One region of the Sporosarcina sp. NCCP-2331 genome, then DNA from elsewhere that is predicted to be linked to it. Evidence: riboswitches for the same ligand, from Rfam matches in the RefSeq annotation. Region 1 holds a riboswitch; the other holds the start of a gene.

Region 1 (16,321 bases):
TTTGCACAGATGGAACGTCTGGAATTTCGAAACTTTCTGCGCGCACACTTACCCTATATTCCTTATCACTATGACAGGGATAATGACGATATCGATCTGAGAATGAAGAAAGTCTACGCACTTATTCATGAATATACAGATGAAGACTCCAAACGTTTTATCGAAAAACTGCCCTTCTTTCGTTGATTCGGCATACGTCTTTCCGCTACACTAAGGGAAAGGATGTGAGCCAGATGCTGAAGTTTGAAGACTTGCAAGGTGCCGATGTTGAACTGACATTCGGTCCGAATCAACACCAAATAGAATCGCGTCATGTGCTGGTCGTCATAAAACATGAGGGACGCTGGCTGCTGACGAAACATCGGATACGCGGAATTGAGTTTCCTGGAGGGAAAGCGGAACCCGGCGAAACAATAGAACAGGCTGCTATCCGCGAAACTTTTGAAGAAACAGGTGTTACGATTGAAAAAGTCCGGCCTTTTGCCGAATACGTGGTATTTACGGAGCCGCCTTTCAGTAAAGCAGTATTCACAGGTATTGTCACCGAAATCGATCACCATCACACATTACTTGAAACCGAAGGCCTCGTCTGGATGACAGACGATGAATTGGATATGTGTACAGATCTCAGTTTTCATATGAAAGATCGAGGGATGAATGAACTGCGGAAGTGGGTGGAAGCCGATGCGTGAGCGAACTGACGGAAGTATTGGTAAACGTAAAGAATATCCCTCACCGAATCCGAAAGTTCGCTTAGAGGAAGTAACATACTGGTCTGACCGGTTGCAGGTGAAGGGAATGCTGGCAACGCCCAAAGCGGAAGGGCATTATGATGGACTGCTTTATTTACGCGGCGGTATCCAGCATGTCGGTATGGTTCGCCCGGCGCGGATTGCACAATTTGCTTCTCACGGTTTGGTAGTGTTCGCTCCTTATTACCGCGGAAATCGTGGAGGGGAAGGGAAGGATGAATTCGCAGGTGACGACCGGAATGATGCAGTGGCTGGAGTGGAGGTGCTGAAACAGCAGCAGTTTGCCGACTCAGAGAGAATTCATCTGTTCTCTTTCTCGCGCGGCGGTATTATGGCACTGTGGACTGCGATTCTCAGGGAAGATCTGACATCGATGGTAACATGGGCAGGTGTATCTGACGTAGTATTCACGTATAAAGAACGTGAGGATATGCGCAGGATGATGAAAAGGGTAATTGGCGGGACACCGAATAATCAACCTGACGCGTACCGTGAACGGACTGCATTATTCCGTGTGGAAGAGATCACTATTCCTGCGCTGATCATTCACGGGACGATGGACATAAATGTTTCTTTTGAACAGGCATTGTTGCTGGAGAATGCTCTGCGTGATGCCAATAAAGTATATGAAACGTGGTATTTAGAAGGCTATACGCATTATATTCCGCCCGAGATGAACCGGCGGCTTGTAAAAGATGCGGTTGACTGGATGAAACGCCAGGGCTATTAACGAAAAAATCCTTGCAGAGTAATTCTGCAAGGATTTTCTCATTCTATTACAAGGCAGGTGGTCCGCCCTTGATCGCGATATCTTCTGAAAGATGATCGAACTTCTTGAAGTTCTCGCGGAAAGCGGCAGCCAGACGATTTGCTTCTTTATCATATTCTTCAGGATCTTCCCAAGCATAGCGCGGGTGAAGTACATTGCTTGGCACGCCTTCAATTTCAAGAGGCATTTCCAATCCAAAGATTTCGTTCTTTTTAGTTTCTACATTATCCAACTTGCCGGCAATGGCTGCACGAACCATTGTACGGGTATAGCCCAAGTTCATACGGGAGCCCACTCCGAAAATTCCGCCGGTCCATCCTGTGTTGACCAAGAACACCTTCGATCCGTGCTCGTCGATTTTCTTTCCGAGCATTTCTGCATATGTTGCAGCAGGAAGCGGTAAAAAAGGTGAGCCGAAACATGTAGAGAATGTCGGTTCCGGAGCTGTAATACCACGCTCAGTACCTGCAAGCTTGGAAGTGAATCCGCTCAAGAAATGGTACATTGCCTGTTCTTTTGACAAGATCGAGATTGGAGGCAGAACGCCGGAAGCATCAGCTGTCAGGAAAATGATATTTTTCGGATGACCTGCAACAGAAGGCGTTACGATATTATCAATATTTTCAATCGGGTATGCTGCACGCGTATTTTCAGTCAAAGATTTATCATCATAATCAGGAATACGTGTCACTTCATCCAATACGACATTCTCAAGTACGGAACCGAAACGGATCGCTCCGAAAATTTCAGGTTCTTTTTCTTTTGAAAGGTTGATACATTTTGCATAGCATCCGCCTTCAATATTAAATACACCGTTGTCAGACCAGCCGTGCTCATCGTCACCGATTAATTTGCGGTCTGCGTCAGCGGAAAGAGTTGTTTTACCTGTTCCTGACAAACCGAAGAATAGTGCTACATCGCCTTTTTCTCCAACGTTTGCTGAACAATGCATGGATAGAATATCATTTTCGGGAAGCAGGAAGTTCATGACAGAGAAGATGGATTTTTTCATTTCACCTGCGTATTCTGTTCCGCCAATCAAGATAATACGTTTTTCTAAAGACATAATGACGAATGCCTCAGAATTCGTGCCGTCGACTTCTGGATCTGCTTTAAAGGAAGGAGCAGCCAAAATCGTGAATTGTGATTCGTGAGCCTGTAATTCTTCTGCAGTGGGACGGATGAACAATTGGTGGACAAACAGGTTCTGCCAAGCCAGTTCATTGATGACTTGAATAGACAGTTGGGAGTCTTTGTCAGCGCCCGCAAATCCTTTAAAAACGAAGAGCTCATCTTTTTGCTGTAAATGATCGATGACTTTCGTGTATAATGAATCGAATGCTTCGGAAGAGATCGGGCGGTTTGTACTGCCCCAGTCCACTTTGTCTTTAGACACTGCATCTTCGACGATAAATTTATCTTTAGGAGAGCGTCCTGTATATTTCCCTGTACGTGCTGTTAAAGCGCCGTCTGCTGAAAGTTCAGCTTCATCTTTAGCGATTGCTTTTTCCGTTAATTCCGCCACAGACGCTTGGATCGTCACGTTGCCTCCTGATAGAAGGCTTTTTAAACTATCATCAATTTTTGCAGATATCATAATTACATACCGTCCTTTGCGTAGTCGTTTTATTTGAGTAGAACATCTTAATTCGTAAATAGTATAACACATTAAGAATAATAATCTATACTAATTAAAAACTCAAGTGATTTGGTATAAAAAATTTGACAAAATGTAAACTTTTTTATACTATGTGACATGAACGGATACTCTTATCCCGAGTTGGTGGAGGGTACAGGCCCTGTGAAACCCGGCAACCTGCAAAAGACTGATGTCTTGCGCGAAGGTGCCAAACCTGAAGCAAGGTTGAATTCCTTGGACGATAAGAGTGAAAGGTGCTGCGCGTGAAATTATGCCTTTTACTCATGGAAAGAATATGAGTAAGGGGCTTTTTATTTTATATTGTCTAGCCCTGAATCCTTATGGTATTTGATTGACGTCATTTCAGGCGTGGAACTTTACCAGGGACTTATGAGAGTACCGTATCATGTTGCTTAATAGGGGGAAATAAAATGACAAACCGTCGACTGTTTACATCAGAATCAGTTACTGAAGGCCATCCTGACAAGATGTGCGACCAAATATCAGATGCAATCCTGGACGCGATCTTAACTGAAGATCCAAACGCTCGTGTAGCATGTGAAACGAGCATTACGACAGGACTTGTATTAGTAATGGGAGAAATCACTACGACAACGTATGTGGATATCCCGAAAGTTGTGCGTGAAACCGTAAAAGATATTGGCTATACGCGTGCGAAATACGGATTTGATTACGAAACATCAGCTGTTTTAACTTCTATTGATGAACAGTCACCTGAAATTGCGGCCAGTGTAAATATAGCATTGGAAGCACGTGAAGGTTCCATGTCAGATGAAGAGCTGGATGAAATTGGAGCAGGGGACCAAGGTTTGATGTTCGGTTATGCCTGTAATGAAACAGACGAATTAATGCCGTTGCCGATCAGCCTTTCCCATAAGCTGGCACGCCGTCTGACTGAAGCGCGTAAAGAGGAGCTTATCTCTTATTTGCGTCCGGATGGAAAAACACAAGTCACTGTAGAGTATGACGAGAACAACAAACCTGTGCGTATTGATACAATTGTTATTTCTACACAGCATCACCCGGAAGCAACTCTTGAGCAGATTGAAAAAGATGTAAAAGAAGTTGTCATAAATGCAGTTGTCCCTGCGCATTTATTAGATGAAAACACGAAATACTTTATCAATCCGACAGGAAGTTTTGTGGTCGGAGGGCCGCAAGGGGATGCAGGTTTGACAGGCCGTAAAATAATCGTCGATACGTACGGCGGCTATGCACGTCACGGCGGCGGAGCATTCTCGGGCAAGGATGCTACGAAAGTGGACCGTTCTGCTTCCTACGCAGCGCGTTATGTCGCGAAAAATATTGTAGCGGCAGGATTGGCAGAACACTGTGAAGTACAGATTGCCTACGCTATCGGCGTCGCGAGCCCGGTATCTATTTCAATCAATACTTTTGATACAGGCCGTTTGTCTGAATCAAAATTGGTTGAATTTGTCCGTGAATTATTCGATTTGCGTCCGGCCGGCATTATCAAAATGCTTGATCTTCGCCGTCCAATCTATAAACAAACGGCAGCTTATGGTCATTTTGGCCGTACGGATATTGACTTGCCATGGGAAAAGACAGATAAAGTCGAAGCATTAAAAGAGCTTGCAGGCAAATCAGGCGTTAAGCAATAATTGAATTGAAGTGAGCAGAAAAAGCAGAAAGCAGGGAAATCCTTCTTTCTGCTTTTTTTCTATGCTCAAATAGTATAATCTAATATATAGAACATTCAGAAACCAAAGGGGGCATTTGGATGACGACTATACAGGAAACAAAGTCTGTGCTTGATATGGATGCAGCAGAGCTGAAAGCTGAATTGGACAGTGGACGTATTACTTCCAAGAAGATAACAGAAGCATTTATTGAACAGTGTAAAGCGACTAATACAGCGGTGAATTTTTTGGTGGAAGAACGATTTGCCCAGGCGCTGAAGGAAGCGGATTGGGCTGATGAACAAAGAAAGTCAGGAAATGCGCAAGGCAAACTGTTCGGCGTACCGATCAGTATGAAGGAATCCTTTGATGTGGCAGGCATGCAGACAACTGGTGGACTGCCGCATCGAAAAGACCGGGTATCAGAGGATGACGCGGAAATTGTGCGGCTTCTGAAAGCAGAGGGTGCCATCATTATCGGTAAGACTAACACGCCCGCTCTATGTTTTTGTCAAGAGACAGAAAACGCTCTGTATGGCCGTACGAATAACCCGCGCGATCTGGCAAAGACAGTCGGCGGGTCGAGCGGAGGGGAGGGTGCGGCAATCGCCTTAGGAGCTGCGGCAGCCGGGATTGGCTCAGATATCGGCGGGTCGATCCGCATACCCAGCCACTTCAATGGAATTATAGGTTTTAAATCCGGAAACCGCCAAGTCTCTTCCTGTGGCAGCTATCCTGCAGAAGAACATCCGCTGCAGCAACGAATGCTTGGCATCGGCCCGATGACCAAGTCTGTCCGGGATGCCAAGTTTATATACGAAATCATTGCCAATAAGCCTTTGGTAAAGAATAAACTGGAAGAGTTCACCCTTACATTCTTGGGAAAAACGAATCTCCCTCTTTCCAAGCAGACAGAAGGATTCTTGCAGACTGTTCAAGGTTTTTTATCAGACGACCAATCTGTGGCTGAGGGAATCCCGCCTTATTTCCATGAAACCGCTCTTTTATGGCAGGAAATCATGTCGATCGACGGAGCGCATGGCGCGGCGAAGGAAGCATTCGGCCATCGCTCAGTGCAGCCGGTGAGGGAGTATTTAATGGACAAAGCGGGGAAAAGGACAGAGCTGCACCGTTATTTATCTTGGGCGCTGATTGGTGCATCGCTGTTTAAACCTTCTGCTGAACGGGTGAAGGAAATAGAAGCAATGATTGCAGAAGGGGATGTGCAGCTGGCCCGCTATTTAGACAAACGAATTTTGATTTTGCCCGTTTATCATTCGGCTGCGCCTGCACATGGCATCGTATATAAGGAGTTATTCTCAATTCGTAAAACCTATGCCCGCTATATCCTCTATGTCGCCTATGCAAATGTATGGGGACTTCCCGCTTTGACTGTACCGGTTGGCGCTGACGCTGAGGGCATGCCGATTGCTGTGCAGTTGGTGAGCTCAATCGGCAATGAAGATGCATTATTTGAACTTGGGAAGAAGCTCGAGAAAGCATTTACAGGTTACTCGCGCGTGATTCCCTCATTCATTTGAAAAAACAGCGGCACGGTTTCTTCTGGCGCTTTCCGGCAGAGATTGCAGACGATTTACCGCTGTGTCTTTTTGCTGATAATCTTTTGTAAGAAACGCACGTCCAAGGAATCTGTAACTGGAAAGTCCTCAACTTGAATTGTTCCGCTGTCCGTGAATTGAACGGCGGCTTTTCTGCCCCGTAATCCGTGCGGTACACCAGGTGAGGGCATCCCGCTGCAGACAGACGCTCATTCGCTGCGAGTCTTAAAAACTGATTCATTGACCGTCTTCACTTCTTATTCATCTTCTTCGATCTGTTCTTTAACTTTCTCAATTTGTTTGATTTGCTCCTGGTACTCTTCTTCCACCTCTGTCGTGCCGGGAATAAGCGGTTCTTCATTGTAGTCGACCCGCTTCCCGTAGCGCAATAGTTCGTAAATGACCATGCCGTTATTCGGCTTGCCGTTAAACGTTTTCATTGGGATTATATCAAACAGCACGTAATAGAAAGCATAAAAGATGAACCGGTTCCAAAACGTCTTGAATTCTTCCCAGTAACCATTCGCAAGCAGTGCGTTGATGATCAGAGCGATGAAGAGATTTATCAAGATGGGACCCGCATAGATACATATATAAGCGAAGTTTCTGTCTGTTTTTATAGAATCAAAAGAAAACCAGCTGTAAACGTGATAATATTTTCGAACGTCAAAGATCAGAAAAGTAAAGAGCCGGGGACCTGTGCCAATCGTCAATCTTGGATTTTTTACGCCGAATAACCCGCTGATTAAAAAATAACCTGCTTCCCGTATGAAAATTACAACGGGTAATATGATGAAGGCAGATATTGTCAATCCAATCAGGTCCTTCATACCGAACATGTTAGCCTCTCCTTTAATTCTGAAGTTCCTCTTTCCAATAAAATACCCATTTCGAGCTGATTTGAATCGCGCTATTCCTGGATTGATGAAAGAAGCTAACATGAAATGTGTTTAGTTTATCGGTTCTGGGGAAAATACATATTAGTAAGAAATACACAACATAATCTTGAGGAGGAATTGTTAATGGCTAAAATTGCAGTAGAAAAACCATTTGATGATGTAAAACAGGCGTTGGAGGAAAAAGGACATGAAGTAAAAATGTTCGAAAGTGATGAAGAAGTGAAAGGTTATGATATGGGCGTCGTCAGAGCGTTGAGTGATGTAAATATAGATCAATTCGACTTCCCTGTGGTAAGTATCGAAGGGAATTCGGTACAGGATATCGTTGATGATGTGGAAAAGAGATTGCAACGTTAATATAGCTTAAAAACGGTTCTCCAATTGGAGAACCGTTTTTTTATTGACAGAAGTTGTCTAAAACAGTAAACTGTTCAACATTGACTTGTGAGTCAATCAATAATTAGAAATGAGTTGAAGTATCGTTTATGTCACCCCGAACAAGTGAAAAGTTTAAAGAAATCCGTGATATTCGGCAGCAACAGCTGAAGGATGCAGCAATCGAATTATTTGGGATGAAAGGTTTTGCGGCAACTAAAATTAGTGAAATTACGAACAAGGCAGAACTAAGCCACGGTTTGTTCTATCATTATTTCAAATCAAAAGAAGAATTATACGTTACCGTTCTGATAGAATTGCTGGAAACGTTAATCGAAGTAATTAATGAAGCAGAAGAACAATCCGAAAGCCCGCTGATGCAATTGGAATGGCTGACAGATGTCACACATTCCGGACCGTTGAAAGATGGAGTTTACCGTCATATTCTTATCATGCAGGCTCTATATTCAGATCATTTACCTGCAGAAACAAAAGAAAACATAGTGGAAAGATATCGTTCCATGGTTATTCGGATTGCACTGATTATTGAAAGAGGCCAGATAACCGGTGATTTCATTGAAGGGGATCCTGAAGAACTGGCGATTTACCATTTGTCTTTGGTTCATGGATTACTGTTATCCAATGCACGTAAAATGGTGCCGATCGAGGTGTCTGTAGATAAGGTGCTGCGTCAGTTGAAACCTTGTGAAGATCGGGGGGAGCACGTATGAACCGTATGCTGAAACCAACGATTATTGCGATTTCAATGGCGACCGTTATGGCGGGTGCAGCGATTTCTCCTGCACTTGGATTAATTGCTTCGAACTTCTCGGATGCTGATCCGGTCATGATCAAGCTGATTTTGACAGCACCTTCTTTGTTTATTATTCCATTTACTTTTATCTCGAGTTACTTAACGAGTAAAATTTCGAAACGCATCATTGTGCTTATTGGGTTATCGATCTATGTAATTGCAGGGGTAGGCGCACAGTTTACGAATACAATTGAGATGCTTCTTGCTTTCCGTTTTATTTTGGGTGCAGGTGTAGGTTTAGTCATGCCACTCGGGATTACGCTGATCAGTGACCACTTCAATGGTAGAGAACAAGTCAAATTGATGGGCTATAACTCCGCTTTCAGTAATTTTGGCGGGATTTTAACCATGATGCTGGCAGGTTATTTGGCATCGATCAGCTGGCGGGCACCATTTAACGTCTATTTAATGGGTGTAGTAATCTTTATCATGGTCTATGTCTTCTTACCAAAAGATCAGCCTCGTAAAAAAGAGAAAGATACACCTAAATTAAAGTTGCCACTAGCGATATATGGCTATGCGTTAGCTTCAGCGGGTATCATGCTCGTCTATTATTCAGTTGCTACGAATATGGCATTATATCTTGAACAAAGTAATATAGGCGGTTCAGAACTGGCGGGTACCGTCATTTCATTTACGACAGTTGGCGGAATGATCACGAGCCTGACGTTGATTCAGCTACAGGATGTGCTGAAGTCTTATATTATTCCAATCAGCTTACTGGTGATGGGTATTGCATTTACCGGTTTAGCTTTGAGTCACTCAGTCCCGATTATATTGGCTTGTACATGTATGGTTGGTTTTGGACAGGGGATTCTCTTTCCGATCATCAACGTCAAAGCACTGGGCTTAGTGAATCCTTTACACAGTGACAAAGTGATTGCTGCCATTTCAAGCTCTATTTATGTCGGACAGTTCAGTTCGCCACTTGTACTGGATGGTATTGCAAGACTAGCAGGTTTCCCTGCGATCCGTTTCCAATATACAGTAGTAGGTATAGGGCTGGGAGTCGCAGTCGTGTTGATGATGTTGTACCGTATAATCAGAAGAACTAAGACATCGATGGAAGAGGCGTAACAGCACGAAAAAAGACGTCACCGAATGAATCGGTGACGTCTGTCATTATTGGATTACATTTGTGTCTCTAGATTATCAACTGTTTGATATTCTTTCATTAATGATTGAAGCGGCAGCTCGTACAACTGCTTGCCGTCGATCTTAAATACCCCATTTGAGACCAATTCTTCAATAACTTCATCACGCTTTGTTTCTAAAATATTTTCAGCTGTCTTCATCGTACTTTTCCTCCTTGATACCCTTCTTAACTATAGCCATTTACTGCTCTTTCTAAACTTCTGCGGAAAAGTTTCAATAGTGCAAATTTTTCTTTGCATACGGCGATGGATGCAACCGACAGCAGTAATGTTCTCTACTTCAGATGTTTACAACTGTGTCAATGGCACGGTAATCGCAGCAGAAGGTGGATAGATGGCATATTAAGCAGAAAAACAGCCCAATATGGCTGTTTTTTTGTTTATGGCTACCAATGTGTGGAAAGAATAGCTATAATCAATTTCATGCATAAAAAAGTAAGACATTACAGGGAGGTTGCTATGTTTTTTATTGAAGCAAAACGAATTGCTGTGGTTATCTTAGGTGCATTCATTATGGCTGTATCTTTGAACTTCTTTCTAATAAACGCCAATGTCTATGCGAGCGGTTTTGCAGGTGCTGCACAGTTGGTTTCAAGTATCTTGACGGATTATATGGATATAACGGTTAGTACGGGTGTTCTGCTGCTATTATTTAATATTCCGGTTTTCATTTTGGGATGGTTCAAAGTAGGTAAGGGCTTTACAATTTACAGTATCGTCTCTGTTGCGTTCACCACTTTATTCTTGGCGATTTTGCCGCTTAGCTCTGTATCAGATGATATTATGCTGAATGCAGTATTTGGCGGTGTGCTGGCAGGTGTAGGAGTAGGAATGTCTTTGAAATTAGGGGCATCTACAGGAGGAATGGACATTGTCGCGATGATATTATCGCGTATGCAGGATAAACCGATTGGAATTTATTTTCTATTATTGAATGGGATTCTGATTGTCTTTGCCGGAATTCTATATAAACCTGAAAACGCATTGTACACGATGATTGCTCTATACGTCACCACATCAGTAATCGATATGATTCATACGCGTCACGAAAAGGTCACTGCCATGATTATCACCAGGCAGGCTGACGAGCTTCAGCAGGCAATTCACCGCCAAATGGTGAGGGGGATAACGATTCTGCCTGCAAAGGGTGCATATTCAAAAGAAGATAAAAATATGCTGTATGTCGTCATCACGCGTTACGAATTGTATGATTTGGAGCGGATTATCAACGAAACAGATCCTAAGGCATTTACAAATATCGTCCAGACCGTCGGCATCTTCGGCTTTTTTAGAAAAGAAGGGGAAAAACTAGTATAATGAATGAAAGCCAGGCATTTGCCTGGCTTTTTTGCAGCTTGGAATCTTGAGTAGATGAAAGGTCATTTACTGACGGAATTGAAGATGCTGCCAATATTTTCATGCGAAGTGCTGGTTACACGCTATGTAATAATTATATGTCATTTAATATTGGATAATGGTAAGGGAAATAATTCGATGTAAATTATCTGCTATTAACTTTAGTTGCTTGTGGGAAATGAAAAACTATGTGATCATAAAATGATAATTTGTTATTGTTAAAGAGTGTGGTCTATTGAAAACGAGTAATTACAAGGTGGTAGATGACAAATGAATCTAATGGATATCCAATCAATTGTTCAAAGTATAGCAGAAGCTACCGCAGCAGTATTAAAAATTGAAGTTGAAATTGTGAATCATGAATTTATACGTATTGCATGTACAGGAGAAATGCAAGTGAACATATTGAAAAGATTGGAAGGTGACCTTGTTTACAAAGAAGTGTTTTACAAAGAAAAACCGATCATTATTAAGAATCCCGGATTTGAGGAAATATGCTCAAGCTGTATGTTCTTTAGGAATTGTATAGAAATGGGAGAAGTTAGCGTGCCCATTATGGTTCATGGTCAAGCAATAGGTGTAATAGGATTGCTGGCATTTAATAAAGAACAGCAAGATAGGTTATTCGAAAATATTGAAGGAATACTAACTTTTCTGGATAGAATGGCATATCTTCTGGCAAGTAAATTAGACCAATTTAATATGATGGACGAACTGGAAATGCATAATAAAAAAATGATTAAAATGTTAGACCTCGTACAAGAAGGTGTCTTAATAACTGAACCAAATACAAATATTATCGAGATTAATGAACAGGCCAAGAAGATATTAGGTATCACTGAAAATAATCCACAGCCTGAATATGTAACAAGATTCATTGAAAAGGTATTAAATATTGAAATTGTAGAACATCAAACTTTTGAATTGCATCATCAATTATTTCAAAAATCACTTATTGTTACTAAAAAAGAAATATTGGGTAAAAACCAATCAAAGGAAACATTGCTGACCATAGTCGACGTGGAAAGAATTCAGGATATGGCCGAGAAAGTCAGCGAAGAACAGATGAAATCACTTCAACATATTGTAGGATCCAGTAAGCAAATTAATGAAGTGAAAGCTTATGCATTCCGAGCCTCTCAGTCAAAATCCACAATAATGATTCAGGGAGAGAGCGGGACTGGAAAAGAAGTGTTTGCTAAGGCAATTCACCAAGTCAGTAAGCGCAAAGGAAATATGTTTATAGCAGTAAACTGTGGTGCCATCCCTGAGAATTTACTTGAGAGTGAACTATTTGGATATGAAAAAGGAGCTTTTACTGGTGCAAGTAATATTGGGAAAGTAGGAAAGTTTGAACTGGCTAATGGTGGAACAATTTTTCTTGATGAAATAGGAGAAATGCCGTTACATTTACAAGTTAAGCTATTAAGAGTCCTACAAGAAAATGAAATTGAACGGGTCGGCGGAAATAAAATAATTCCAATCGATGTACGAATTATCGCAGCCACTAACCGCGAACTCAGTGAGTTGATTAATGAAGGCCTTTTTCGGGAAGATTTGTATTTCCGTTTAAATGTCATACCTATGAGCATACCTCCTTTAAGAAGTCGGCCAGAAGATATTGTATCCTTATGTGACTACTTTGTAAGTGAATATAATGAGATATTTAATGCGAATGTTCTAGGTTTCTCAAAAAATGTTATGGATAAGTTGCTTCAATACCCCTGGAAGGGAAATGTTCGCGAATTAAAGAACTTTGTAGAATACCTATTTAACTTTATACAAAATGGGTATATTACTTTAGAAAACGCTGGAAACCTAATAGATAATAAATTAATTTTGAAAAATTTAAATGAGGTCCCAAATATTTTCTCGTTAGAAATATTAGAAAGAGACCATATTAAAAAAACGGTTGAGTTTGTAAAGAAAAACAATCAAAATATCGAAGATGCGGCGATGTTATTAGGAATTAGCCGTGCGACATTGTTTAGAAAACTAAAAAAGTATCACAATGATATTTAGTATCATTGTGATACTTTTTTAGTTTAAGTTACAGCAGTAATTGATCTAGTCACATAACACGTTTTGAAAGTATCAATTAGATACTTTTCGTTTTACTATTTAATTATCATTATCTCACAAAGTCTGTTTAAATCAGTGTTTTAGAAGTTGGCATGGAAGTTGCAATAGTAATAGGCAGAGAGAAAAAATCAGAATTGTAATATTGTCTGATATAACAATCAGTCATTTTTTTCTCATATATATTTCATCTTCATATCTTTACATTGATACATAAGAAGGGAGAGAGTTGTGTGAAAGCAAAGTTATACCGTAAAGAAACAGGGGGATATCGACATGACAAAAAATGAAAAGCAATTAAAATGGGTGAAGAATAACTTCCAACATAAAAACTTTAAAGATAATGATCTTAAAAACTTTGATAAGGAGAATGTAAGAGAAATATTGAACTTTCAAAAGACCCATCCATCTTATACACACACACCATTATATAGCTTGGCTCACTTGGCAGATCATTTGCAAATTTCAATATTGATGGCCAAAGATGAGTCTCAGCGATTTGGTCTAAATGCATTTAAAGTGCTGGGTGGGATTTACGCGATGGCTAAATATATTGCCAATCAGTTGGGTGAAGAAATTGAAGATTTATCTTTTGAGAAATTAAAGGACCCTTCTGTTAAAGAAAGACTGGGGGATGTGACATTTATATCTGCAACTGATGGGAATCACGGTAGAGGGGTGGCCTGGGCAGCAAGGGAGCTCGGTTTCAAATCTGTTATCTACATGCCGAAAGGTTCCTCTGCACAACGTTTGGAAGCGATTCGCAATGAAGGAGCTTTAGCAGAAATCCAAGATGTCAATTATGATGATACTGTTAGAATATGTGCCAGACTGGCAGAGAAAAATGGCTGGGTAATGGTGCAAGATACTGCATGGGAAGGATATGAAGAGATTCCTTTATGGATTATGCAAGGATACTCCTCAATAGCTTATGAAATTGTGGAACAATGGAACGAGACAACGGATCTTCCTCCTACCCACCTGTTCTTGCAGGCAGGTGTCGGTTCATTTGCAGCGGGAATTGCAGGATATTTTTTAAAAAACTATGGGGAGCAGGCACCTAAGATTGTCATAGTTGAACCTGATCAAGCCGACTGCTTTTATCAATCTTTCATTACCGATAATGGTGAAAGAACATTTGTAAGCGGATTGATGGCTACGGAGATGGCGGGATTAGCCTGTGGAGAACCAAATACGGAAGCATTTAAGCTTCTAAGAGGCAGCGCAGCAGGAGTACTATCCTGTGATGACTCTATCGCAACGACAGGCATGAGAGTATATGGAAATCCACTAAAGAGTGATCCGCGCGTAATTTCAGGAGAGTCGGGTTCCGTAACTTTAGGTGCCGTCTATTATCTGAAGAAATTCATGAAGAATCACTCTATAACTGCCGAATTAGAGTTAAACGACGAATCTCGCGTTTTGGTAATCAACACTGAAGGTGATACGGATGAGGAAAACTATAGAAAAATCGTCTGGGATGGTTTTTTACCGGTTCAATGAAAAAATTAAAAATAAAGGAGATATGATTATGTTGGCAAAAGAACGTTCTGAAGAAGTTGTGCAATTATGTAGTTCACTTGTTAAGATTCCGAGTCTGTCTGGAGAAGAGCGAAAAGTAGCCGAATATATAAAGCAGTATGCAGAAAAAATTGGTTTTGATCAGGTACAAATAGATGAACTAGGTAACGTCGCAGCAATTATTAATGGACATTCAGATGGTCCAACGATTGTTTTGGATGGTCATATAGATACCGTGCCCGTTCAAGAAAGTAATTGGGATGAAGATCCTTTCAGTGGAAGTATTCACGACGGAAAAATATTCGGCCGCGGGACTTCCGACATGAAAGGAGCAGTCAGCGCCATGTTATTAGCTGCCTCCTATTACGCTAGAGACTGCGACAAAAATTTTCCTGGGAAAGTAGTTGTGTCCTGCAGTGTCCATGAAGAATGTTTTGAAGGGGTGGCTACCCGTAATGTAAGCGCTCAATTCAAACCCGATTATGTCGTGATTGGGGAAGCGACCAATCTGCAACTCAATAATGGACAGCGTGGCAGAGCGGAAATTCTTCTGGAAACTTTCGGAAAGCCGGCCCATTCCTCGAACCCTGAAGCCGGCATAAATGCTGTGAATAAGATGGTTACTTTGCTATCTAAAATTCAGAAATTAGAGGTAAGCGATCATCCTGTTCTTGGAAAAGGTATTTTAGAATTGACTGATATTATTTCCTCCCCATACCCTGGAGCGTCAGTAATTCCATCTCGCACAAGCGTCACTTTCGATCGCAGACTGTTAGTTAATGAAACTCGTGAGAGCGTACTTCGGCCTATTGAAGAGTTAATTGATGAGTCCATGAAAGAAGATCCCGAACTGAAAGCCAAAGTTTCCTTCTCGAGTGGAAATGAAAGCTGTTACACAGGAAGTGTAATTGAAGCGGAAAGATTTTTCCCAGCCTGGTTATTTGATAAAGATGAACCGTTTATCCATGATACATTTGAAAATCTCAAGAAAGTGCTTCCTGAAACAGCTATATCGCATTATTCTTTCTGTACAAACGGCAGTCACTTTGCAGGCGAAGCGAATATTCCAACACTAGGGTTTGGACCATCTTTAGAAAAACTGGCACATATCGATAATGAATACATTGAAATTGGGCAACTGGAGAAAGCGGTTACTGGATATATGTCGATAATTGGAACTTTAATTAACTTAAAAGATAAGGGGAATGCACATGTTTGATTTACTTATTAAAAACGGACGAATTGTTGATGGAACCGGATCACCTTGGTACTATGCGGATCTAGCAGTGACAAATGGAAAGATAGAAGCAATTGGACTGTTGAACGACCAAAAGGCGAAAAGAGTAATTGATGCTAAGAACCATGTTGTTTCTCCGGGTTTTATCGATATGCATACACACTCTGATCTTGTCATTCTGGATGAACCCTTGATTGAAGCAAAAGTTCGACAAGGAATTACTACAGATTTATTGGGTCAAGATGGCATTGCAGCAGCACCGCTGCCTCCTGATTTTATATCTACTTGGCAGAAAAACTTAGCAGGTCTTAACGGCACTCCTCCAATAGAATGGGATTGGGAGACACTTGGCGACTATATAGAAAAGATTAAAAAGAATAAACCAAGTTATAACTTAGCCGTTTTAGCACCGCACGGGAATATCCGGATGGAAGTAATGGGGTTAGCAAATCGAGCGGCAACAGATGAGGAGATTAAGCAAATGGTTACAGTTCTGCGACGTTCTT
Region 2 (16,321 bases), on a different contig from region 1:
AGTTAAAGGACAGACTGCCTTCGATGTCAGACGATGAAAAGATTGCTTTGCTTGCTTCAGACGGCATGCTCATCAAGCGACCGCTCGTTACAGACGGAGATCATGTCACAGTCGGCTTTAATGAAAATACTTTTACAGAAACATGGTCAAAGTAAAACGGGAATCTTGTCTTTCATTCGGAACTATGGCAAACTAACTATAGATAAACTATTATAATCGTTGGAGGTTAAGACATGAGCACACCAAAAGAATTACGTTATTCAGAAGAGCACGAGTGGGTAAAAGAAGAAGACGGTAAATACCGTATCGGGATCACACATTTCGCACAGTCTGAGCTGGGAGATATCGTTTTCGTTGAACTGCCTTCAGTCGGCGATGAAGTGAAGTCAGACGAGCCTTTCGGAAGCGTTGAATCAGTAAAAACTGTTTCTGAATTGTACGCTCCTTTAACAGGTAAAGTTGTAGAAGTGAACGAAGATCTTGAAGACAGCCCTGAACTTGTAAACGAATCTCCATATGAAGGTGCTTGGATGATCGTTGTTGAGATTGCAGATAAAGCTGAACTTGATGAGTTAATGACAGCTGAGCAGTACGATGAAATGACAGCTGGCGAATAAGAAAACGAAAAGCGCCGGGAAGTTCCGGTGCTTTTTTTACACTATGAGGAGGAAACTGGATGCATCCGAAAGTACTCATTGTGGAAGGCAGTTCCGATCGCAGAAGGCTTATGCCGATGCTGGCGGAACCGGTAGAAATCATTTGTACGAACGGCACGATCAGTTCCTATCATATAGAAGAACTTCTGGAGCCATATGAAGAGCAGGATCTTTTCATTTTTGTGGATGCGGACGCCTCGGGTGATTCCATCCGCAAATTGTTCGTGCAACTTTATCCGGAAGCAAGGCACTTATTTACAGACCGGCTGTATCGGGAAGTAGCGACAACACCGCTCAAAGTCTTGGCGGGCATTTTAGTTGCAGCGAATTTCAAGGTACATCCCGTCTACTTGGCAGGAGGAGCAAATGGATAAATGGACAATTGACGATTGGGAACGCGAACGGGCGGCAGAGCAATTGGCCGCTTTTTATCTGTTCACTCCGATGTGCGGAACGTGTGCAGTGGCCTCAAAAATGCTGACAGTAATCGAAGCGATGCGTCCTGAGTTAACGATAGGTAAAGCGGATTTGAATTTTACGGAGCAACTGGCTTATGATTACGAGATTGAAAGCGTACCATGCCTGCTCATCCACCGGCAGGGGAAACCTATTGAAAAGATCTATGCATTCCAATCCGTACCTAACTTATTGGAAAAGTTGACTTGACATTCATCTCGAATATATGGTATAAGTAATACAATCAATTGAATAACGATACTCTTATAAAGAGCGGTGGAGGGAAGTGCCCTATGAAGCCCGGCAACCGTCACAATTGTGAAATGGTGCCAATTCACTCAAAGCGGAATGCTTTGACAGATGAGAGAACGGTAACGTACATAATTTTTCATACGTTCAGCCTTTCTGCTCGTCTGCAGAAGGGTTTTTTATATTCAAAAGCGGAATGCGCCGTTTAGCCTCGACAGGCACTGGAGGGCTTGCCGACAAAGGTGCGGTTTTTGCACCTTTTCGGAAAGACCGAAGTGACCCGAGAGGCTGGCGCATGCAGCTGGATGTTAATCTAAAGCGGAAGATGCCGTTTAGCTCCGACAGGCGTTGAAGGGCTTTCCATAAAGGCGCTCTTTGCCTTTCTGGAAAGATCGAAACGACCCGAGGAGCTGGCATCTGCAGCTGGATGTAATTAAAAGCGGAATGCGCCGTTTAGCTCCGAAAGGCACACATGTATAAAGCACACAAAAGAAAAAACATAATCACGGATTTACTAAAGGCGGTGCAGAAAATGATTCAACTGACAAACGTACATAAGAGATTCCAATTGAACCAAGCGGAAATTGTAGCGGTAGATGACGTGACGCTGGCTATCAAAGAAGGAGAAATTTTTGGCGTCATCGGTTACAGTGGGGCGGGGAAAAGTACATTGATCCGGCTGTTGAACGGTTTGGAACAGCCGACTTCAGGGAGTATTGTAATCAATGATCTGGAAATGACTACACTTAAAGGTGCAGGTCTTCGGAACGCGCGGCAGAAGATCAGTATGATTTTCCAGCATTTCAATTTGCTTTGGTCGCGTACAGTCGAAGACAATATTTCATTTCCGTTGGAGATTGCAGGTGTGAAGAAAGCTGAACGCGACGCGAAAGTGAAAGAACTGATTGATCTGGTTGGATTATCAGGACGGGAGAAAGCTTATCCTTCCCAGTTATCAGGCGGGCAGAAACAGCGTGTCGGCATTGCCAGAGCGCTTGCTAATGACCCTGAAGTTCTGCTGTGTGATGAAGCGACTTCAGCATTGGATCCCGAAACAACAAATGCCATCTTAGATTTGCTGACAGAAATTAATGAACGTCTCGGTTTGACGATTGTGCTCATTACCCATGAAATGCACGTCATCCGGAAGATTTGTCATCGCGTGGCGGTCATGGAAGCGGGAAAAGTGGTGGAAGTCGGCAATGTGCTCGACGTCTTCCAATCACCACAGGCCGAGATTACGAAACGTTTCATTTCTCAAGTTTCAGATAATGCAGATGCAGACGAAGCAATTAAGCATCTGCAGGAAGATACGAACGGCAAGCTCGTAAAGCTGACGTTCATAGGAGAACGGACTGAACAGCCGGTTTTGGCAGAATTAATCCGCAAGTTTGAGATCGACGTAAATATCGTGCAGGGGAACATCTCCGCTTTGCGTGACGGTGCGTACGGAACATTGATGTTACAGCTGATCGGCAATCCGGCAATCATTGATGAAGCAATTTCTTACCTGCACGCCAATGAAGTAAAGACGGAGGTGCTGACAAATGATTGAACAGTGGTTTCCTAACGTGAATTGGGACAAAATGTGGGAGGCAACAGGCGAAACACTGTACATGACAGCATTCTCGACTGTTCTGACATTTATTTTCGGCATCGCTTTGGGTCTTTTGTTATTCCTGACCAGCCGCGGACAATTATGGTCCAACAGATTTACAAATGTGATTACCGCAGCATTCGTCAATATTTTCCGTTCAATCCCATTCATCATTTTGATCATCTTGCTATTCCCGGTGACAAAGCTGTTAATTGGGACACTTCGCGGTCCGAATGCCGCATTGCCTGCATTGATCATCGGTGCCGCACCGTTTTATGCACGTATGGTATTGATCGCTTTGCAAGAAATTGACAGAGGCGTCATAGAGGCAGCCCGTTCAATGGGTGCAAAAACTTCGACAATCATTTTCAAAGTACTGCTGCCTGAATCAATGCCTGCATTGGTGTCGGGTATTACGGTAACATCCATTGCGCTCGTCGGCTATACGGCGATGGCAGGGGCAATTGGAGCGGGAGGTCTTGGTACCCTCGCCTATCTGGAAGGGTTTCAGCGTTCGCGCGGAGATGTCACAATGATGGCTACCATTCTGGTTCTTGTGATCGTATTTATTATTCAGTTCATTGGAGATTTAATCGTTAAACGTTTGGATAAGCGATAAAGGGATTTTCAGGGAGACCTGTTAACCATATAAAAAAAACATTTTGGTAAAGGGGAAATGTGAAAATGAAGAAGTTTTTATTCGGTCTATTCGCAGCTGTGCTTGTATTGGCTTTAGCAGCTTGTGGAACAAAAGACGATGGCAAGAATAGCGGGGATGCAGTAGATGTTGATGCAGATAAGCCGGCAGAGGAAAAAACGACGTTAACGGTAGGTGCATCTAATACACCTCACGCGGAGATTTTGGAAGAAGCAAAACCATTATTAGCTGAAAAAGGATACGATCTAGTAATCGAAAGCTATACAGATTATGTACTTCCTAATAAAGATTTGGATGAAGGTGAGTTGGATGCAAACTACTTCCAACACATTCCGTACCTAGAAAGTCAGATTGCGGATTTTGGCTATGACTTTGTAAATGCAGGATCTATTCACATTGAACCAATCGGTGTGTATTCGAAAAAATATAAGACGCTTGAAGAACTTCCTGAAGGTGCAACAATCCTGATCAGTAACTCGGTAGCGGATCACGGACGCGTGCTTGCGATGTTAGAAGAAAAAGGATTAATCAAGTTGAAAGACGGCGTGGAGAAAGTAAAAGCAGAGCTGGATGATATCGTAGAAAATCCGAAAAACTTGGAATTCGATCCGAATTATGAGCCGGCTCTTATGCCTCAGCTTTATAACAACGACGAAGGTGATGCATTGTTGATCAACTCGAACTTTGCAATCGATGCAGGATTGAATCCGATGGAAGATTCAATCGCATTGGAAGATAAAGAATCACCATACGTAAATATCGTCGCTACGAAAAAAGGCGATGAAGACAGCGATGCAATCAAAGCATTGGTAGAAGTTCTGACATCCCAAGAAATTCAAGATTTCATTGTAGAACAATGGGGCGGCGCGGTCGTTCCTGTAAAATAATGTAGAGTAGGCCGGCAGTGCATTTAGCTGCCGGCTTTTTTACGTCTATAACATTTTGACAATTACAAATTTAGTTCAAATCTATATTCTTACGGTGGTTTGTGGTAAAGTTATTTTGTTTCAGTCATACAGATGTCTATTTGAGGAGGACGTATTGTGAAGTTTAAATTAGGGCTCATTTGGCGAATTTTAATTGCCATTGTGCTGGCGATCGGGCTGGGTATGCTGCTGCCTGCTGTACATGAGGGGTTTGCGCATTGGTTCGTTCGGCTGGCGGCCACATTTAATATGCTGTTTGGAGGGTTTTTAAACTTTATTGTTCCGCTGATCATTATCGCGTTCATTGCGCCAAGTATTGCAAAGCTTGGAAAAGGGTCAGGCAAACTTCTTGGTCTGTCTGCTGCATTTGCATATGGATCTACTATTATTGCGGGACTGCTCGCATATTTTGCGGCGACGACGATTTTACCGAGCTTCATCCACCAATCAACGGATACTTCTATTGCAGAAGGTGCGCGTAAAGCGGGTACAGCGTTCTTTAAGATGGAAATGGATCCGGTCATGGGCATCATGACAGCGCTACTGCTGGCATTCGTTCTGGGAATCGGCATGGCTTCCATTAAAGGCAGAACAATGATGAGCTTCTTTGATGAGTTTAATTTAATTATCGAGAAAGTTATTTCTGTTGTCATTATCCCTTTGCTGCCGTTTCATATTTTTGGTATCTTCCTGAACATGACGTACACAGGTGAAGTGGCCAATGTGCTCTCCGTGTTCGTAGTCGTATTTATTATGATTATCGCATTGCATCTGATTATGCTGACAATCCAGTATACGACAGCAGGTGCACTGAATGGACGTAATCCTTTCAGTCTAATGAAAACTATGCTGCCTGCTTATTTAACGGCAATAGGCACACAGTCTTCCGCTGCTTCGATACCTGTTACGCTGCGGCAGGCCAAGAAAACCGGTGCTTCCGAACGAGTTACGAATTTTGCTATTCCTTTATTCGCGACAATCCATCTATCCGGAAGTACGATTACTATCGTTTCCTGCTCAATCGGCGTCATGCTGATGAACGGATTCGACATTAGTTTCGGCAGTTATCTGCAGTTTATATTCATGCTGGGGGTTACAATGATCGCGGCTCCGGGCGTTCCTGGAGGAGCTGTTGTGGCGGCGACAGGATTGCTTACATCCATGCTGGGCTTTAACGAAGCGATGGTTGCGCTGATGATTGCTCTGTATTTAGCACAGGATAGTTTCGGTACAGCTACCAACGTAACAGGAGACGGTGCACTTGCAATGATCGTGGACCGTTTCACAAAAAAAGTATAAAAGTGGATAAAAAGCCGGCGATTTTTGTCGGCTTTTTTTGTTTAATTCTTATGTACTATTCTTTTGCTGATTCTCATTAGACGGTATTCAATTGAAAAATAGACAGTAGGGAAAACCCTTATCAACAGCGCGGGATCAAGGAACTCTGTCACAATATATAATGGTTCTCAAAGATTTGCAACCGGTTCGAATATGGGGTAAGATTAGAATGATACTAAATAGAGAATGGCTAACCATTCAACGCGACTATACTGGAGGTATTGGAATGGCAACTTTGGAAATTAAAGATCTTCATGTCGAAATTGAAGGCAAGGAAATCTTAAAAGGTGTTACATTAACAATAAATACAAATGAGATTCATGCAATCATGGGTCCCAATGGTACGGGGAAATCCACACTTGCTTCTGCAATCATGGGTCATCCGAAATATGAAGTAACATCCGGATCTGTCACGATTGATGGACAAGATGTTTTAGAAATGGAAGTAGACGAGCGTGCATTGGCTGGTCTGTTCCTTGCAATGCAGTACCCAAGTGAAATCACTGGCGTAACAAACGCAGATTTCCTTCGTTCAGGTATCAATGCACGCCGTGAAGAAGGCGATGAAATCGGTCTGATGAAATTCATCCGTGAACTCGACAGCAAAATGGAGTTCTTGGAAATGGATGAAGATATGGCAACTCGTTATTTAAACGAAGGCTTCTCAGGCGGAGAGAAAAAGCGTAATGAAATCCTTCAGCTTATGATGTTAAAACCAAAATTCGCGATTCTGGACGAGATTGACTCTGGTCTGGATATCGACGCATTAAAAGTTGTTTCTAATGGAATTAACGAAATGCGCGGTGAAGGATTTGGCTGCTTGATCATCACACACTATCAGCGTTTGCTTAACTACATTACACCTGACCACGTACACGTGATGATGCAGGGTAAAGTAGTGAAATCTGGCGGTCCTGAACTGGCAGCTAAACTTGAAAGCCAAGGATATGACTGGATTAAAGAAGAGTTGGGCATTGAAGACGAAACAGTTCATTCAGAAGCATAAGAAAGGGGACGACTAAAAATGACGGTTGAAACAAAATTGGCATTGACCGAACAGGACGTCCGCTCTTATTCCGCAAACGTGGAGGAAGCTGCTTGGATGGCAGATTTTCGTGCAAATGCTCTTGCGAAAGCAGAAGTTCTTGCAATGCCGAAACCAGATAAAACAAAGATTACTAATTGGAATTTCACAGAATTCCCTTCACATACAGTAGAAAGCTCAATTTTTGCGACGCTTGAAGAATTACCGACAGAAGCAAAAGCATTGATTGACCACGAACAGCAAGAAAATATTTACGTGCAGCACAATAATACTCCTTCTTTCACTTCATTATCAGATGATTTGAAGTCACAGGGTGTAATCTTAACGGACATCTTCACTGCTTCACGTGAGCACAGTGACCTGGTGCAGAAGTATTTAATGACGGACGGCGTCAAAGTCGATGAACATAAATTGACTGCTTTGCATGCAGCATTGATCAACGGCGGAGCATTTGTATATGTACCGAAAAATGTAGTGATTGAAGAGCCGCTTCAAGTGCTGTTCATACACGATAATGAAAAAGCTTCATTATTCAACCACGTTTTATTGGTAGCGGAGGCAAACAGCTCTGTGACATATGTAGAGAACTATCTTTCTACAATGGAGCACGGTGAAGGTCAGGCGAACATTGTATCGGAAGTATTTGCTCAGGATAATGCGAAAGTAGTTTATGGTGCAGTGGACGTGTTAGCAGAGGGTTTGACAACATACGTGAACCGCCGTGGCGTTACTGGACCGCATGCACGGATTGAGTGGGCGCTCGGTTTGATGAACGACAGCAACACCATTTCTGAAAATATCACGCACTTAGTCGGAAACGGCTCATCAAGTGATATGAAATCAGTAGTTGTCGGACGTGGAAACCAGAAGCAGAATTTCACATCTGAAATTGTGCACTGGGGACTTGATACAGACGGTTTCATTCTGAAGCACGGTGTGATGAAAGAATCTTCATCTGCAATCTTTAACGGAATCGGCCGTATTGCGAAAGGGGCAACCCGCTCCAACGCAGTCCAAGAGTCAAGAATCCTCATGCTGAGTGAAAGAGGACGCGGAGATGCGAATCCGATTTTGCTTATTGATGAAGATGATGTGACAGCAGGCCACGCAGCATCAGTTGGCCGTGTAGATCCGCTGCAAATGTTCTATCTAATGAGCCGCGGTATTTCAAAAGAACAAGCAGAACGCCTCATCATACATGGCTTTTTAGCGCCGGTGGTCAGCAAATTGCCGATTGAAGGAGTTAGAAAACAATTGACGGAGGTAATCGAAAGGAAAGTGCGCTAATGCTCAATAAAGAGATCCGCAATCATTTCCCGATACTTGATCAAGAAATCAATGGACATCCTCTTGTGTACCTGGACAGCGCAGCTACTTCACAGAAGCCTGTTCAAGTCATTGAGGCACTCGACAACTATTACCGCTGGAATAATTCCAATGTGCATCGCGGAGTGCACACGCTTGGAAATAAAGCAACAGACGGTTATGAAGGTGCTCGGGAAAAAGTCCGTAAATTTATAAATGCAAAGTCAACAGAAGAAATTATTTTCATGCGCGGTACGACGACTGCATTGAATACAGTAGCAGAAAGCTATGGGCATGCAAATGTTTCTGAAGGCGATGAAATTGTCATTACTCATATGGAACATCACTCCAATATCATTCCGTGGCAGCAGCTCGCTAAAGAAACCGGCGCAGTCCTGAAGTATATTGATCTGGAAGAGGACGGCACGCTGTCACTGGATAAAGTGCGAGAGACCATTACAGACCGTACGAAAATTGTGTCGATTATGTATGTCTCAAACGTCCTTGGAACGATGAACCCGATTGAAGAAATTACGGAAATTGCTCATCAGCATGGAGCAATCATGTGTGTGGATGCTGCGCAGGCTGCTCCTCATATGCGAATCGATGTGCAGAAGCTAAATTGTGATTTCCTTGCGTTTTCCGGACATAAAATGTGCGGACCTACAGGAATCGGTGTACTGTACGGCAAGAAAGAATTGCTCAATAACATGGAACCGATTGAATTCGGCGGAGAGATGATCGATTTCGTCGGTCTTTACGAATCAACTTGGAAAGAGCTCCCTTGGAAATTTGAAGGAGGCACGCCTATTATTGCAGGTGCCATCGGTTTAGGCGCAGCCATCGATTATTTAGAAGAAATCGGTCTGGATGCAATCGAACGTCATGAACACGATCTGGCGGGCTATGCAATGGATAAGATGTCTGAAATTAACGGGCTGACGATCTATGGTCCAAGAGATCCCGAAAAACGTGCAGGTTTAGTGACATTTAATTTGGATGATGTACATCCGCACGATGTTGCCACTGTGCTGGACATGAACGGAATTGCTGTCCGTGCCGGCCATCACTGTGCACAGCCATTAATGAAATGGCTTGCGTGTTCAGCGACAGCCCGTGCCAGTTTCTATCTCTATAACACAACAGAAGACGTAGACCGTCTTGTGGAAGGACTTCGCTCAGCAAAGGAGTATTTCAAAGATGTCAACTAATAAACTGGATCAGCTATACCGGTCTGTAATCATGGATCATTATAAAAATCCGAAAAACAAAGGCGTTCTGGAAGGCGGAAATGTCACGATCGATATGAACAATCCGACTTGCGGTGACGTGATTCATCTGACTATGAATGTGGAAGATGATATCGTCAAAGAAGCGAAGTTTGAAGGGGAAGGCTGCTCCATTTCAATGGCGTCAGCTTCCATGATGACTCAGATGATCAAAGGCAAAACGACAGAACAGGCAACGAAACTCGCTCATGCATTTTCAGACATGATGTTAGGCAAAGACTTGGATGATTCTATTGAATTAGATGATTTAGAAGCTCTTTCGGGTGTCGCGCAATTCCCTGCCCGTATTAAGTGTGCAACATTGAGCTGGAAAGCGATGGAAAAGGGAGTCTCCGGCGAGCCGCAGTGACCTTGGCCAAAGTATGAGCAATTATGGGACGGAGGAATAAAAAATGGCGAAACAAATGCCGGAAATCGGCGATTACAAATATGGTTTCCATGACAAAGACGTTTCTGTATTCCGTTCAGAACGCGGTCTGACACGTGAGATAGTAGAAGAGATTTCTAATATGAAGGAAGAACCGCAGTGGATGCTGGATTACCGTTTAAAATCTTTGGAGATTTTCTACAGCAAACCAATGCCGCAGTGGGGCGGAGACTTGAATTCACTGAATTTCGATGAAATCACGTACTACGTAAAACCTTCTGAAGCAACAGAAACTTCTTGGGATGAAGTGCCTGAAGAAATCAAGCGTACGTTTGATAAACTGGGCATTCCGGAAGCAGAACAAAAGTACTTGGCAGGTGTATCTGCACAGTATGAATCAGAAGTGGTTTACCACAATATGAAACAAGAACTTACGGATCTGGGAATTGTCTTTAAAGACACGGATTCTGCACTTCTTGAAAACGAAGAGTTGTTCAAGAAATATTGGGGTACGGTTATTCCGAACTCTGACAATAAATTCTCAGCGCTAAACTCTGCAGTATGGTCGGGTGGATCGTTTATCTATGTGCCGCCCGGCGTGAAAGTAGAAACCCCGCTACAGGCGTATTTCCGTATCAACTCGGAAAACATGGGACAGTTTGAACGTACACTGATCATCGTGGACGAAGGCGCAAGCGTTCATTACGTAGAAGGCTGTACAGCACCTGTCTATACAACAAACTCCCTGCACAGTGCGGTAGTTGAAATCATCATCAAAAAAGATGCATATTGCCGTTACACGACTATCCAGAACTGGGCGAACAACGTCTACAATCTGGTAACAAAGCGTGCGGTGTGTGAAGAAAACGCCACAATGGAATGGATTGACGGCAACATCGGCTCTAAATTGACGATGAAGTATCCGGCTGTTATCTTAAAAGGCGAAGGCGCACGCGGTATGACATTATCGATCGCTCTTGCAGGTAAAGGTCAGCATCAGGATGCCGGTGCGAAAATGATGCACTTGGCTCCAAATACTTCTTCAACAATTGTATCTAAGTCGATTTCTCAGCACGGCGGGAAAGTAACATACCGCGGTATTGTCCACTTCGGACGTAAAGCGGACGGTGCCCGTGCAAATATTGAATGTGATACATTGATCATGGATAAGCAATCCACTTCCGATACAATTCCATACAATGAAATCCTGAACGACAATATTTCATTGGAACACGAAGCAAAAGTATCGAAAGTTTCCGAAGAGCAGCTCTTCTACTTGATGAGCCGCGGTATTCCTGAACTGGAAGCAACGGAAATGATCGTCATGGGCTTCATCGAGCCATTCACAAAAGAACTGCCGATGGAATATGCGGTAGAGATGAACAGATTGATCAAGTTCGAGATGGAAGGTTCCATCGGTTAATATAAAAAATACCCTGCAGCATCCTTAATTGGACGCTGCAGGGATTTTTTGTTTACGGAAATTTCATTGTTCGTTTTTATTTATTGCCACAACCGCAATGGTGCATCGAGAAATACAGATTAATTTTCCTTCTTCGTCGGTAATCTGGATATCCCAAACCATAGATGTACGGCCGCGGTGCAATGGCGTAGCGGTGGCAGTTACCACGCCGTCTTTTTTACCCCGTATATGATTTGCGTTGATTTCCAAACCTACCGGGTAATGTGTTTGAGGATTCAGGTTCAAGGCCGCAGCAAAACTTGCGGCAGTTTCTGCAAGAGCGACAGAAGCCCCTCCATGGAGCAAACCCATTGGCTGATGAGTTTTAGGCCCGACCGGCATCTCGCAAACTACTTTGTCAGGCGTCGCCTCTTTAAATGTGATGTCCAATGCACCAATAAGAGTTTTCTCTAAATTAATTCCATCCACTAAATTAAGTTCATTCATCCGTATCTCTCCCATCTGTATGCTGGGCAACACCCGCATAAAGTTTTTACAGGAATCATAAACTTTGTTATAATCCATGTATATACATATAATAATATATGGTGTGTATAATATGTCAAGAATAACAGAAAATTTAAATAAGTGGATTTTTATAAAGGAGCGGACTTAATGAAACGAGAATTAGACCAGAAACAAGCTGATCATATCATCCAAGTCTGCGCATGCGCCAATCTGCGAACTGTATCTGGATCACTGACACAGCTGTACAATAGACTGCTGAAACCCACGGGATTGAAAATTACTCAATACTATATGCTGGGCAATATTTATACTTCACCTGATATTTCAATCAGCAGGCTTGGAGAGATCATGCTGCTGGATCAGACAACGGTTACGCGTAACCTGAATATTTTAAAGGATTCCGGGCTGGTTGAGATTCATAGGGCTGAGCATGATTCGCGGACGAAGGTAGTATCCATAACAGAATTAGGCTATGAAAAATTAAATAATGCTACGCCTGTCTGGTATGAGGTTCAAGAGCGGATTGAAAGTTCTATTGGCAAAGATGAATATATAGATTTATTAAACAAACTGGGTGAACTGCATGAGGTCATTGATAACTATGACAGCTAGAAGCGGCACAAGATGAATTCTCCTCTTGCTGTTAATCACTCAGTGAAGTCTGACAGGTAAAAGATATAGTGATAAATTGATTGACAAGTCGAATAAATCCAGTAGAATACATGTATATACATGTAATGTAAGTTTGCTTAAACTTCTCTATTTGCTTTTGAGGTTATTTTTTTGTAAATAGATTGAAAGCGCTTACGGAAAAGGGGAGAGTTTATGATGAATTTAGTAGATTTGAAAAAGAGTATGAGTCTTCCGGTGATTGCTTCACCCATGTTCATTATCAGTAATCCGAAGACGGTGATTGAGCAGTGTAAAGCAGGAATTATCGGAGCCATGCCATCTTTGAATGCAAGACCAATTGCACAATTTGAAGAGTGGCTTATCGAAATCACAGAGGAACTGGCAGATTATAATGCGAAAAATCCTGATAAACCGGCAGCGCCATTTGCAATTAACCAAATCGTCCACCGTTCCAATGAAAGACTGCAGGAAGATATGGAGCTTTGTGTGAAATACAAAGTTCCGATCATTATTACCTCACTTGGTGCAAGAGAAGATGTTTATGAAGCAGCGCACAGTTATGGCGGGATCGTGCTTCATGATGTCATCAATAATTTTTTCGCGAAGAAAGCAATTGAAAAAGGAGCAGACGGCCTGATTGCGGTAGCGGCGGGAGCAGGGGGGCACGCAGGTCCGAAAAGTCCATTTGCTCTCATTCAGGAAATCCGTGAATGGTTTGACGGGCCGCTTGCGCTTGGCGGATCTATTGCAACAGGAGGAAGCGTGCTGGCTGCTGAAGCGATGGGCGCAGATTTTGCATACATCGGCTCTCCATTTATTGCGACGGAAGAGGCGAGAGCTGTAGAGGAATATAAACAGGCAATTGTAGACGGAAATTCTGATGATATTGTATACAGTAACTATTTCACCGGAGTACACGGGAATTATTTAGCTCCGTCGATTCGTGCTTCAGGCTTAGATCCTGATAACTTGCCTGAAAGTGATCCGACGAAAATGAACTTTGGCGGGGACGCCGGTCAAAAAGCGTGGAAGGATATTTGGGGATGCGGACAGGGCATTGGCGTAATTGACAAGGTGCAGCCGACAAAGGACTATGTAGCACAGTTAGCAGAGCAGTATAACCAGGCAAAAGACAAACTGGTTGGTGATAGAGTAAACGCAGCAAGCAGATAATGGAGGAGGATATTTATGCAGCACATGTTATTCAGTGATCCAATTACATTAAATGCAGTACGCTATAAAGACAGGGAAGCACTTTCTTATAACGGCTTGCGATTTACTTATCAGGATTTTAACAACAGAATTAATCAACTGGCCCATGCGCTGCAAAGTACCGGGGTGAATAAAGGCGACAAAGTGGCAATCATGCTGATGAATTGCCATCAATTATTCGAACTTATTTTTGCTTGTGCAAAGATCGGCGCTGTTGCTGTACCGGTCAACTCACGGTTTGTCAGTCGTGAAATTCAACATGTTGTGGATGATTCAGAAGCTCTTTTGCTGGTTGTGGACTCTCGCTTTTTGGATGAAGTCTTGCCTTCCAGTGAGCAGTATAAAACTGTTAAACACTTTATTACGGTTGGATCGAGCGACAAGGTGCAATATCCTGAGTATGAGGAATTGATTGCAAATTTCTCTAAAGAAGAACCAGTTCCTTCGTCGCCTCTTACTGAATTAGATACATTAACAATTATGTATACAGGCGGGACGACAGGTTTTCCGAAAGGAGCGGTTCGTTCTCATCGCAGTATGTATTTAGTTACGTTATTATTCAGTATCGAATTTCAGATTGGAAGGCTTGGAAGAGGATTGGCTGCCGGTCCTTTATATGGTGCTGCCGCGTTAAGTATTTCTCTGCCGAATTTATATGTAGGAAACAGTCTTCATATTTTGGAGAAATTTCATCCTGTAGAGGTGTTACAAGCGATTGATGAAGAAAAGACGACAACAACATTTTTAGCACCGCCTATGCTGGAAGCCATCTTTTCATTACCTGAGGAAATATTGCGGCAGTATGATGTCTCTTCGTTAAAGTCTATCATTTCCGTAGGGGCACCTTTGCATACGAGTACAAAAGAAAAAGTCTTTGCGTATTTCCCGACAGCTGACCTGAATGAGTTCTATGGAGCTACAGAATTGGGCGGCGCGGCAAATTTGTTTCCTGAAATGCAGAAAGACAAGGACCGTTCTGTTGGCGTACCAATGCTGGGAATGGATATCGAATTGCGCAATGATAAGAGAGAACCTGTGAAGGAGAATGAAGCGGGAGAGTTCTTCGTTAAAGGGATTACACTGTGCGATGAATATTATAAAAGACCTGAGGCCAATAAAGAGTCTTTTGATGGTGAGTGGCTAAGCTTAGGTGATATAGGAGTGCAGGACGAGGATGGCTACTATTATATCGTTGATCGGAAGCAAGATATGATCTTATCCGGTGCCATTAATGTTTACCCAGCAGAAATTGAAGGTGTTCTGCATGAACATCCTGCCATAGCAGATGCAGCTGTAATCGGCATACCTGATGAGAAGTGGGGAGAAGTATCTTTGGCTGCAGTAGTATTACGTCCAGGGGAAAAAGTGTCAAAAGAAGATCTGATTGAATTCTGTCAGGGCAAATTGGCAAAGTATAAGATTCCGCAGCATATTGATTTTGTAGAAGAACTGCCGCGTAGTCTTCAAGGAAAACTGCTGAAATTCAAAATACGTAAAAATTACGAGTGAAAATAACATCAAAAAAACGAAGTGCGAATTGCACTTCGATTTTTTTGTTACTCTTCAGAATCCTGAACGGACGCTGCTGATTCAGTTTGAGGTGTTGTATGATCAGATTTAGAACGGATCACTTCATTCGTCAGCTGTTCAATGCTCGGACGGATATTGCTTTTGCCCGAGAAGTTCTCCAGCATTTCCTTCATATCAATTCCCGAGGAAGCTTTCAAGGTTTCTTGGAGTGTTGACATCAGGTCGGTAGCATAGGAAGTGACTTTATTGGCACCGCCGCCTTCACCGCCGCCAGTATCGACTACAGTAATCTTATCGATATTGCCAAGCGGGCTGGCGATTTCTTTCGCATATTCAGGAAGCATGTTCACAATCATATCCAGCATAGCTGCCTGGCCGTAGTGTTCGAAAGCTTCTGCGATTTTGCGTTTTGCTTCGGCTTCTGCAAGACCTTTTAGACGAATAATATCGGCTTCAGATTCACCTTGCGCACGCTGTGACTGTGCTTTGGCTGTACCGTCGAGACGGACTTTCTCAGCATCTGCCTGTGCACGGGCTTCAATACGGTACTTTTCTGCATCTGCTTCTGCCAGCTGTCTTGATTTCTCAGCTTCAGCGTTTTGTTCAATTGCGTAGCGGTCCGCATCCGCTTTTTTCTTCACTTCAGAATCATATTGTTTCTCTCGGCGCAGAATTTCTTTTTCTTCCAATTCGATTTGTTTTTGACGCTCGATAATCCGGACCTGCATTTCCTGTTCCGTTACTTCTTGTTTGGAACGTGCAGTCTGTAATTCATACGCCTGGTCGGCGCGTGCTCTCGCTACATCCTGTTCGCGTCGGTATTCCGCTACTTTCAGCTGATTTTCCTTTTCCGCTTCGGCAATTTCAGTTGCCCGTTCCAGCTCTGCCTTCTGTGCTTCTTTTGATGCTTCGGCATTTTTTATACGTGTTTCTTTTTCTGCTTCAGCCATCGCTATGTCTGCATCGCGTCTGACCTGTGCAATCCGCGGCTTTCCTAATGAATCAAGATAGCCATTTTTATCTCGCACGTCTTTTATCGTGAATGAAACGATGATCAGTCCCATTTTTGCGAGATCCTGTGAAGCGACCCGCTGAACTTCCTGCGAAAATTTATCACGGTTTTTATAGAT

What was found. Region 1 has a riboswitch for S-adenosylmethionine ahead of metK (methionine adenosyltransferase). Riboswitches for the same ligand answer to the same signal wherever they lie in the genome.
Region 2: it holds a riboswitch for S-adenosylmethionine, as region 1 does, so the genes downstream of both, NCCP2331_RS13825 (methionine ABC transporter ATP-binding protein) here and metK (methionine adenosyltransferase) in region 1, are expected to answer to the same signal.

The regions. Positions count from the first base shown of each region.
Region 1 is NZ_BRCD01000030.1:11,077-27,397, reverse strand. It holds gene NCCP2331_RS15235 (transposase) at 1-186, shown strand, start outside; gene NCCP2331_RS15230 (NUDIX hydrolase) at 234-692, shown strand; gene NCCP2331_RS15225 (alpha/beta hydrolase family protein) at 685-1,482, shown strand; gene pckA (phosphoenolpyruvate carboxykinase (ATP)) at 1,529-3,118, opposite strand; SAM riboswitch class I at 3,289-3,408, shown strand; gene metK (methionine adenosyltransferase) at 3,592-4,803, shown strand; gene NCCP2331_RS15210 (amidase) at 4,923-6,362, shown strand; gene NCCP2331_RS15205 (hypothetical protein) at 6,638-7,219, opposite strand; gene NCCP2331_RS15200 (YkuS family protein) at 7,403-7,636, shown strand; gene NCCP2331_RS15195 (TetR/AcrR family transcriptional regulator) at 7,765-8,385, shown strand; gene NCCP2331_RS15190 (MFS transporter) at 8,382-9,545, shown strand; gene NCCP2331_RS15185 (Fur-regulated basic protein FbpA) at 9,599-9,763, opposite strand; gene NCCP2331_RS15180 (YitT family protein) at 10,082-10,939, shown strand; gene NCCP2331_RS15175 (sigma-54-dependent Fis family transcriptional regulator) at 11,249-13,000, shown strand; gene dpaL (diaminopropionate ammonia-lyase) at 13,334-14,560, shown strand; gene NCCP2331_RS15165 (YgeY family selenium metabolism-linked hydrolase) at 14,508-15,797, shown strand; gene NCCP2331_RS15160 (N-acyl-D-amino-acid deacylase family protein) at 15,790-16,321, shown strand, end outside.
Region 2 is NZ_BRCD01000024.1:40,700-57,020, reverse strand. It holds gene NCCP2331_RS13845 (arsenate reductase family protein) at 1-155, shown strand, start outside; gene gcvH (glycine cleavage system protein GcvH) at 234-617, shown strand; gene NCCP2331_RS13835 (toprim domain-containing protein) at 677-1,030, shown strand; gene NCCP2331_RS13830 (thioredoxin family protein) at 1,023-1,322, shown strand; SAM riboswitch class I at 1,374-1,479, shown strand; gene NCCP2331_RS13825 (methionine ABC transporter ATP-binding protein) at 1,894-2,916, shown strand; gene NCCP2331_RS13820 (methionine ABC transporter permease) at 2,909-3,577, shown strand; gene NCCP2331_RS13815 (MetQ/NlpA family ABC transporter substrate-binding protein) at 3,643-4,503, shown strand; gene NCCP2331_RS13810 (dicarboxylate/amino acid:cation symporter) at 4,660-5,841, shown strand; gene sufC (Fe-S cluster assembly ATPase SufC) at 6,107-6,886, shown strand; gene sufD (Fe-S cluster assembly protein SufD) at 6,905-8,212, shown strand; gene NCCP2331_RS13795 (cysteine desulfurase) at 8,212-9,441, shown strand; gene sufU (Fe-S cluster assembly sulfur transfer protein SufU) at 9,431-9,868, shown strand; gene sufB (Fe-S cluster assembly protein SufB) at 9,912-11,309, shown strand; gene NCCP2331_RS13780 (hotdog fold thioesterase) at 11,373-11,795, opposite strand; gene NCCP2331_RS13775 (MarR family winged helix-turn-helix transcriptional regulator) at 11,964-12,428, shown strand; gene NCCP2331_RS13770 (NAD(P)H-dependent flavin oxidoreductase) at 12,642-13,622, shown strand; gene NCCP2331_RS13765 (AMP-binding protein) at 13,638-15,170, shown strand; gene NCCP2331_RS13760 (flotillin lipid rafts scaffold protein FloT) at 15,218-16,321, opposite strand, start outside.